DNA from 4 places in the Micromonospora sp. NPDC005172 genome. Region 1 is predicted to be linked to each of the others. Evidence: riboswitches for the same ligand, from Rfam matches in the RefSeq annotation. Region 1 holds a riboswitch; each other region holds the start of a gene.
The links. A riboswitch is a leader RNA that binds a small molecule or an ion and turns the genes downstream of it on or off. The one in region 1 is predicted to bind cyclic di-AMP.
Positions count from the first base shown of each region.

Region 2: it holds a riboswitch for cyclic di-AMP, as region 1 does, so the genes downstream of both, ABZV06_RS04710 (C39 family peptidase) here and ABZV06_RS02035 (NlpC/P60 family protein) in region 1, are expected to answer to the same signal.
Region 3: it holds a riboswitch for cyclic di-AMP, as region 1 does, so the genes downstream of both, ABZV06_RS05535 (transglycosylase family protein) here and ABZV06_RS02035 (NlpC/P60 family protein) in region 1, are expected to answer to the same signal.
Region 4: it holds a riboswitch for cyclic di-AMP, as region 1 does, so the genes downstream of both, ABZV06_RS06580 (hypothetical protein) here and ABZV06_RS02035 (NlpC/P60 family protein) in region 1, are expected to answer to the same signal.

Region 1 covers NZ_JBEXIL010000002.1:158,839-161,030, reverse strand. The annotation lists gene ABZV06_RS02035 (NlpC/P60 family protein) at 1-800, opposite strand, end outside; cyclic di-AMP (ydaO/yuaA leader) riboswitch at 813-949, opposite strand; gene ABZV06_RS02030 (N-acetylmuramoyl-L-alanine amidase) at 1,185-2,192, shown strand, end outside.
Region 2 covers NZ_JBEXIL010000004.1:169,188-171,379, reverse strand. The annotation lists gene ABZV06_RS04715 (hypothetical protein) at 1-158, shown strand, start outside; cyclic di-AMP (ydaO/yuaA leader) riboswitch at 443-583, shown strand; gene ABZV06_RS04710 (C39 family peptidase) at 817-1,665, shown strand; gene ABZV06_RS04705 (alpha/beta fold hydrolase) at 1,802-2,192, shown strand, end outside.
Region 3 covers NZ_JBEXIL010000005.1:133,844-136,035, forward strand. The annotation lists gene ABZV06_RS05530 (hypothetical protein) at 11-358, shown strand; gene ABZV06_RS05535 (transglycosylase family protein) at 433-1,110, opposite strand; cyclic di-AMP (ydaO/yuaA leader) riboswitch at 1,110-1,280, opposite strand; gene htpG (molecular chaperone HtpG) at 1,502-2,192, opposite strand, start outside.
Region 4 covers NZ_JBEXIL010000007.1:8,986-11,177, forward strand. The annotation lists gene ABZV06_RS06580 (hypothetical protein) at 26-1,048, opposite strand; cyclic di-AMP (ydaO/yuaA leader) riboswitch at 1,052-1,183, opposite strand; gene ABZV06_RS06585 (heavy metal translocating P-type ATPase) at 1,875-2,192, shown strand, end outside.

The DNA of each region.
Region 1 (2,192 bases):
GCCAGCATCAGCCCGGAGCAGTCGTACGACTCCGGCCCCTCGGCGCCCCACACGTACGGCTTGCCGATCTGGGCGCAGGCGAACTTCACCGCGATGCCGGCAGCGCCACCCGGATAGCTGGCCGGGCAGGGCGCCGGACGCAGCGGACCGCCGCCGCCGTTGCCGTACACCTTGAGGCGCTGCTTCTGCAGCCGGTCGATCTCCTCGTTGATCTGCTTCTTCTTCGCCGCCAACTGCGCCTCGGTCCGGGTCAGCTGGGCGACCATCTCGTCCAGCGGCGCCTTCTGCCGGGCCAGCTCGTCGCGGAGATCGGCGACCTGCCGGACGTCCTGCTGCTGGTTGTGGGCGAACCGGTCGAGCATCTCGAGTTGCCCGACCACCTCACTCGGCGAGCGGCTGCCGAGCATCGTGTTGACGGTCGACAGGTTCTGGCCCATGTACGCCCGTACGGCCAGCGCGCTCACCTTGTTCATCGCGGCGTCGACCTGGCGCTCCAGGGGCGCGATGCGAGCGGCGAGCGTGTCGGCCTGCTTGCGCTTGAGGGCCAGGTCGGCTCGGGTGGCGTTGTGCCGCTCGATGATCGGTTCGAGCTTGTTCCAGTCGGCGTCGATCTGCCGTTCGATCTCGGCGACGGACGGGTCGGCCTGGGCCACCGTGGCGCTGCCCGTCAGGACGACGGCGACGCCGACCAGGGCGGCGAGTGCGGTGGTGAAGCGGGACCAGCGTGGGCGCGGCGCGATCGACGTCGGGTCGGCCGGAGCCGACCGCTCGGACGACGGCCGCGGGGCATCAAGGGCCACCGGGTTCCGTACTCCTTCTTCCTGACCGCCTACCGGGTTAGCTGACGGGTTCGGGCGGGAAGTGGGCGCCCTACCGCAGTGGCTGCGGATTCACCCCAGGGAAACGTGGGTCCCCGGCTCGCTCGGAAGCGACTCGGCGGTGTCGGTCCGTCACCGCCCGGGATGGGCAGACCTGCTACCGGGCCGACAAATGACCAGAGTAGAGACGGCCGTTACCGATCCGCAACCCACGCGTCCGTGACACTCCGTACCGATTGGAGCGAGCCGCCGAGCGTTGGTGAAGGTTTCTTTCTGCATGTTTTGAAACATGGAAAGGTATTGACGCGGACTCCCGTACGGCGCGAAGGTGACCGCACTGACACCAGTTCACATGTAGGGGGTTCGATGAAGCGTCCGACCCTGCTCGCCGTCGCGGTCCTCACCGCCACAGCGGCCGTACCACTGCACACCGGCCCCGCCTCCGCCGCGCCCGCCGCCGACCGCCAGCAGCAGTACGCTGCCGCGGCGACCGAGTACGGCGTCCCGATCGACGTGCTGCTCGGCGTCTCCTACCTGGAGTCCCGCTGGGACAGCAACGCCGGTACGCCGAGCACCAGCGGCGGCTACGGCCCGATGCACCTGACCGATGCCCGGCACGTGACCGCTCTGCCCCGACGCGGCCACCATGACGCCCCGGGGGAGGACCCGCGTGGCGACGACTCCCGCAACGCTCTCACGCCCGCCCCGGCCGCCGACCCCGCGCCGCCCACCGCCGCCCTGCAGACCGTGGACGCCGCCGCCACGCTGACCGGGGCCACGACCGAGGCGCTGCGCACCGACGCGACGACGAACATCCGGGGCGGGGCGGCGCTGCTGGCCGCGTACCAACGGGAGGTGGGCGCGCCCGTCGGCGCCGGCACCGACCCGGCCACCTGGTACGGCGCGGTGGCCCACTACGCCGGCGCGGACAGCGCCGATGCCGCGGCGGCCTTCGCCGACGAGGTCTTCACCACGATCGGCACCGGCCAGACCCGAGTGACCGACGACGGCCAGCGGGTCACGCTGCCGGCCCGCGCCGTACGACCCGAGCGATCCTGGCTGGACCGGCTGGGCCTGCGGCGACTCGCTCGCCCGGACGGACTGGAATGCCCCCCCACGGTGTCCTGTGAGTGGATCCCCGCCCCCTACGCGGCGTTCGGCGACGGCGACTACGGCAACCACGATCTCTCCGACCGGCCCGCCCGGCAGAAGATCGAGTACATCGTCATCCACGACACCGAGGCGAGTTGGGCGACCACGCTCCAACTCGTCCAGGACCCGACCTACGTGAGCTGGCACTACTCGCTTCGCTCGGTGGACGGGCACATCGCCCAGCACGTCCGGACCAAGGACGTCGCCTGGCACGCCGGCAAC
Region 2 (2,192 bases), on a different contig from region 1:
ACGCGGAGGTGGCCGCCGAGTCGGCGCGCACCCTCGCCGAGGAGGCGTACGCGGCGGCAGTGCGGTCGCGGCCGGGCCCGGCGCGGTCACGGCGTACGGCGACGCGGGCGTCCCGTACGGCAGTCGTGGCGCGCTGGCGTCCGGCTCGGGCGGGTTGAGCCCGATCCGTTATGTGAGGCGCGCCACCGGCGGCGGAATCGGGCGACCGGCATCATCGGGGGCCATTGTTCCTGGCATTGCGGCGGCGTTGTCGGCGGCCTGTCCGGTTGTCGCCCACAGGTCCCGGCGGAACCGGTTGTCCCATCGAGTCACGTCAGCGGCAAGACGCGCAGAAATTGCGGGGCTAATCGATGTTTACGCAGGTGGGCGCGGCTTGGCAGAGTGCCCACCGGCCAGTACTGTCGTCCCGTCCGGTGCGGTAACCGATCGCAGGAGGCGACGCCGCGCCGACCCGCTCAATCGTGATCAACGAACCGGGGACCCACAGTAAGTCCGGGGTGAATCCGCGAGCCACGGCCCGCGGTAGGGCGATCTTCCCGCCCGAATCCGTCAGCTAACCCGGTAGGCGGTGACGGAAGGAGTTCCATCCTCGTGCAGCACCCCTCGACCCCACAGTTGTTCCCCCGCCTCCACGGCGTCGCGGTGTCCCCGCTCATCCGCCTCGTGACGGTGAGCTGACCCCCAGGGTCACCGCCCTTCCCGCCCGGCCGTGCCGGGCGTTCCCCTGAGCGGTCCACCATCCGCGGGCCACGGCCCGCGCGTTGGCGCCTGCCCGGATACCGGCCGAGCCCCGGTGTGCCGCTCACCCCCCGAACCGTGGAGGACCTCGTGAAGCACACCCTGAAGCGCCAGCTCCGTCGTCTTGCGACCGAGCGCCCGTACCAGATCGTCGCCGCCTCCGCCGCGGCCCTCGCCATCGCCACCACCACCGGCGCCCTGGTCGCCGGCGCCGCCGACGCCCCGGCCGGCCAGCACACGCCGACCACGGTCGCCGAGATGCGCAGTGACACCGTCGCCTCCCGTGGCGAGGTCCGGTCCGCGGCCCCGTCGCCGAGCACCGCGCCGAGCACCGCCGCCCCGGCCACCAGTGCCGCGTCGCCCGCCGCGAAGGCCACGAGCAACCCGGACCTCACCCGTAAGCCGACGCAGCCGAAGCCGCCCGCGACCAAGGTGCTCGACTACGACTACGAGGCGCAGAACACGTACTACAACTGCGGCCCGGCGGCCACCCGCAACGCCCTGAGCGCCAGCGGCATCGACCGTACGCAGGAGGAGTTGGGTGCCGAGCTGGGCACCACCGAGATGGGCACCAACTCGGCTGAGGACACCACCCGGGTGCTCAACGCCGAGGTGAAGGGCTCCCCGTACCGCACCCGCATGTTCGAGGGCGCGCCCAGCCCGGCCCAGATCGACCGCCTTGCGGCCGACGTCGTCAGGGCCATCACCGACGGCCGGGGCGTGGTGGCCAACGTCGTCGGCGACGCCACCGACACCGACGGCGGTTGGCACTCCTACGGCGGCGGGCACTACATCGCCGTCGTGGGCTACAAGGACAACGGCCGGACCGTGCGGATCGCCGACTCGGCGAACCCGGCCGACCCGGCGTACTGGGTCACCACGATCGACCTGGCCAACTGGATCACCAGCCGGGGCTACTCCGCCTGATCCAGGCGGACACCCCACGACGCCGCGGGCGCCGCGTCCCCACGAGGGGCCGGCGCCCGCGGCGTCTTCGTTGCCGGGCGGCGACCGCCGCTGAACGGCTCTCGTACCGGGCGGCGAACCGTGGGAGACTGCGGCCGTGGCGGAAGAACCGGGTGGTCAAGCCGGCCGTGAGCCGATCCTGTTGCTGCTGCACGGCATGGGGGCGACAGGTGACGTGTGGCTGCCCTGGGCACCACTTCTGGAACAGCACTGGCCCGGGCGGTGGTCGGCACCCGACCTCGCCGGCCACGGCTGGTCGGCGCCACTGCCGTCGTACTCCTTCGAGGGTTTCGCCCAGCGGGTCGCGCAGGGCCTGACCCCCGACGACCGCCTCGTCGTCCTCGGGCACTCGCTCGGTGGTGTGGTCGGCGTGGCGCTGGCGGCCCGCGCCGCCGGACTGCCGGTGGACGCGGTGGTGGGGCTGGGCATCAAGGCGGTCTGGTCACCCACGGAGCTGACCCGTGCGGCGGAGCTGGCAGCCCGTCCGG
Region 3 (2,192 bases), on a different contig from region 1:
GGGGGGGCACATGTCCGACGACACCAGCAACCGATCGAGCCGCCGCGCCGAACGCCCGCACGACGTGACCGACCCGCTGCTCTGGCAGCTCGCGGTCGACGTGCTCGAGGCCCACGAGCCCGACGACGAGGGGCACTGCCGCAATCTCCAGTGCGCCGGCCAGGCCTGGCCGTGCGCGGCCCGCACGAGCGCCGAGCAGTCGGTGCGGCTGGCCCGCAGCACCCCCGACTCGGCCGAGATGACCGTCGACGGTGACGCCGCCGGCACCGGCTGGGCGACCGCGCCGGCACCGCGCTGGGGCTGGAACGGCGAGGCGGCAGCGCGCCGCGAGCCGAGGAAGGCCGCCTCGGCGGCGTGACGCGTACCGCGCGGAGACCAGCAGACGAACGAACGCTCGGCCGGTGACCCGGCCGAGCGTTCGTCTGTCGAGCGTCAGAGAGCGAGTCGCTGGCCCGGGAGGATCAGCCCCGGGTCGGCGCCGACCAGCTGCCGGTTGCGCTCGTACAGGGCCTGCCAACCGCCGGCCTGGCGGTGCCGCTCGGCGATCTCCGACAGGGTGTCGCCCGGCTTGACCACGTACGTGTCGCCGCTGGCCGCCGGGGCGGTCCGCTCGTGATTACGGGTCGCCGGCTGGTCGCCCCGCGACGACCGCTCCTTGCCGGCGGTGGACTTCGACGAGCCGGTGGACGACTTCGTCGAGGGCTTCGCGGTGGACTTGGTCGACGTCGTGGCGGAGCCGCCCGACGAGCCGCCCTTGCGGCCGCAGGTCGGCCACGCGCCGATGCCCTGCCCGTCGAGCACCTTCTCGGCGATCGCGATCTGCTCCCCGCGGCTGGCCAGGTCGGCGCGGGCGGCGTACTTCGTGCCGCCGTAGCCGGCCCAGGTGCCCTGGGAGAACTGCAACCCGCCGTAGTAGCCGTTACCGGTGTTGATCTTCCAGTTGCCGCCGGACTCGCACTGGGCGACCGCGTCCCAGTTGACGCCGGCCTGGGCCGGAGCCGCCGGGCCGAAGAGGGCGACGGCGCCGGTGACCGCGCCGACGGCCAGGGTGCCGACGGCGACGCGGCGGGTGGTGACCCGTCGATGACGGGGTGTGTACGCAGACGTCATGGTTCGTTCCTCCACGCCGGCGAGGTGAGCTGTCGGGTTCGGGCCGAGGAGCCCGGCCGCACGGTGGCGGCTTCACCCCGAGGTGACATGCACCGAGGAACGTTGGGTCCCCCGCTCCTGCCCGGGTTCTGTTTCCGACGACCGGGGGCAGGATTTGGCGTTGCCGGTCGCGGCGTCCACGGTGGTGGACCCGACCGACGGTAGGCACGGTCGGTGACGGTCGCCCACCGCTTGTGAAGTTGTTCACCGGCCCACGCGGGGCGCTCCGGCCAGCGGTTGCGGACGACGTCCACCTGTGCACCGACCATGATGGACCGTTTCCGATCAGGGTCGACGTCCACCTGCCAACCGGCCGGCGGACCCCCGGATCGGGTCCGCCGGCCGGGGGTGATCAGAGAGTGCGCGCCAGCCGGTCCGCGAGCGTACGGGTGAAGCGTGCCGGATCGGCCAGCTCACCGCCCTCGGCGAGGACCGCCAGGCCGTACAGCAGCTCGGCGGTCTCGGTCAGCGCCTCCGAGGAGTCGCCCTGCTCGTGGGCCTTGCGCAGCCCGGCGACCAGCGGGTGACCAGGATTGATCTCCAGGATCCGCTTGGTCGTGGGGACCTCGTGCCCCATCGCCCGGTACATCTTCTCCAGCGTCGGCGTGAGGTCGTGCGCGTCGCCCACCACGCAGGCCGGCGAGGTGGTCAGCCGCGACGACAGCCGGACCTCCCGGACACTGTCGGCGAGGGTCGTGCCGAGCCACTGCACCAGCGCGCCGAACTCCTGCCGCTGCTGCTCGCGCTCGGCCTCGGCCTGCTGCTTCTCCTCGTCGGTGTCGAGGTCGACCTGGCCCTTGGCGATCGAGCGCAGCGGCCGGCCGTCGTACTCGCCGACCCGCTCGATCCACACCTCGTCGACCGGGTCGGTGAGCAGCAGCACCTCGTGACCCTTGGCCCGGAACGCCTCCAGGTGCGGGGAGTTCTCGATGGTGGCCCGGGACTCGCCGGTGGCGTACCAGATGTCGGTCTGGCCGTCCTTCATCCGCGAGACGTAGCCGGCCAGGTCGGTGGGCTCCGCCGCGTCGTGGGTGGAGGCGACC
Region 4 (2,192 bases), on a different contig from region 1:
GGCCCTCGGACTACTGATCACCGGGTCAGAGCAGCGACATGTGTACGTGGTCGGTGTGGTTCGACGGCCCGCTGTACGACTTCCAGCCGGTCGCCGGCATCCAGATCTGCCGGTTCCAGATCACGTAGTAGATGCCGAGCCGGTCGGCGTTGCGGATGAGGAACGCGGCCACGTTGTTGCCGTACATGCGGGTGTCGTTGTTGTGCCACGGGCTGAAGCCGCTCTTCTGCAGCGACCAGTCACAGGCGCGGCCCTTCGGGTGCTCGTACGGTCCACCGTTGCGGTGGCAGCCCACGAACCGGTTGAACCCGGCCCGCTTGACCTCCTTGTACGCGTGCAGCGTGCGCGGCGTGATGCAGCCTGAGGTGGTCGGGTCGTCCTCGCTGCACGACTGCGCCTTCCACTCGCCGTCGGCGGTGCGACCCGGGCCGATCCGGGCGACCGGCGAGATGGCGTCGACCAGGCCGCCGGTGAAGCCCTGGCCGCCGACCAGCGCGAGCGCCTTGTCCGCGTCGCGCTTGTCCTTGGCCATCAGGGCGGTCTGCTTCTGCTGCTCCCGTACCTCCGCGTCGAGGGCCAGCTTGGCCTGCTCGGCGCGGGCCTTCACGGCGTTGACCTCGGCGAGCTTCTTCTCGTTGACCATGTTCATCTCGTCGAGCGCCGCAGCCCGTTGGACGAACGAGTCCGGAGCGTCGCTCTCCAGCAGCATCGCGATCGCGCCGACACGCCCGGTCCGGTACGACTGGGCGGCGATCTGCCCGACCTGCGGGGCCAGCGCCGCCAGGTCGGCCTTGGCCCGGTCGACCTCGGCCGCCAGCTCAACCTGCCGCTTCTTGGACTTGTCCAGCTTGGACTTGGCCGCCACGTAGTCCCGGTTGGTCTGCTCGATGACGTCATTGAGCAGCTTGGGCTCGTCGCCGTCCTCCTCGTGCCCGGACGGTGTGGGGGTCGTCGGGGCGGCGTGGGCCGGGAGGGGCCCGGCGAGCACGGTCAGCGCGGCGAACACGGCCACCACGGGCGTCAACCAGCGGCGTAGGGGTGCCGTCACAATCTTCCCTTCCGTCGACCGCCGACCGGGTTAGCTGACGGGTTCGGGGCGGAAGTGGCCCCTACCGCTGTCGCGGATTCACCCCACGTACCTGGGTCCCCGGCTCGCCGGTTGGCGATTGGGCGGTGGCACCGCAGGCGCCGCTGCGCGCCTTCGTCGGTGACCGGCAGCGAGGTTACCCGAGAGTCCACCGCCTGAGCTACGTCCCGATGCCGACTAAAAGCGTCATTTCGCCATGGCGTTGAGTGACCAGTGACGCGGTTCTCAGGGCGGGTGCCCGATCCGGTCACGCTGAGGAGTGTCACCATGCCGTATCCGTGCTCCTGTTCGGCTCTGGCCACCCGGTGGCGGCGGTGGATGGGGCAGCGCCGTCTCGCGGCCACAGCACCAGCGCGACGACGACGGTTAATGCGAGACTCCCAACGATCCGGTGCGGGGTACGTGCCGGCGGGCCGTCCGGTTCAGCTCTGCGGGACGAACGCGGTGCCGAGCGCCGCAATTCGCGGGCTGACGATTCGGCGATCACGGAACGTGACCGGCGGGCCCGGTTGGCGGGCAGCGGCGCGCGACCGGGACGACACGGGCGCTCTACTGTTCGGCGGGATCGGAGGGGTCATCGTCGCAAGATGCTAACCAGCGCGCCTGGGTGTCGCAGGTCGTGGCGGAGTGTCGGACGGTCGAACCGCTGACACCGCCCCGGCGGGGGCGGGAGGGTGGAGTCATGCCCGCGCCACCGCCTGACCCCGAGCACCACCGGCACACCGCGCCGGCGACGGACCACCGCCGGCACGCCGGGCACGACCGGCACGCCGGGCACGACCCGGCGATGTTCCGTCGCCGGTTCTGGGTCTGTCTGGTGCTCACCGTGCCGGTGGTGCTGAGCAGTCACCTGGTGGTGGACCGGCTCGGGCTTCGGCTGGACGTGCCGGGTCGCTCCTTGGTGGGGCCGGTGCTCGGGTCGGTGGTGTTCCTCTGGGGTGGCTGGCCGTTCCTGGTCGGCGCGGTACGGGAGGTGCGGGATCGCACGCCCGGCATGATGCTGCTGGTCGCGATGGCGATCACAGTGGCGTACGCCGCGTCGCTGGCCACCAGCCTGGGTGCCTTCGACCTGGACTTCTGGTGGGAGTTGGCGGCGCTGGTCACC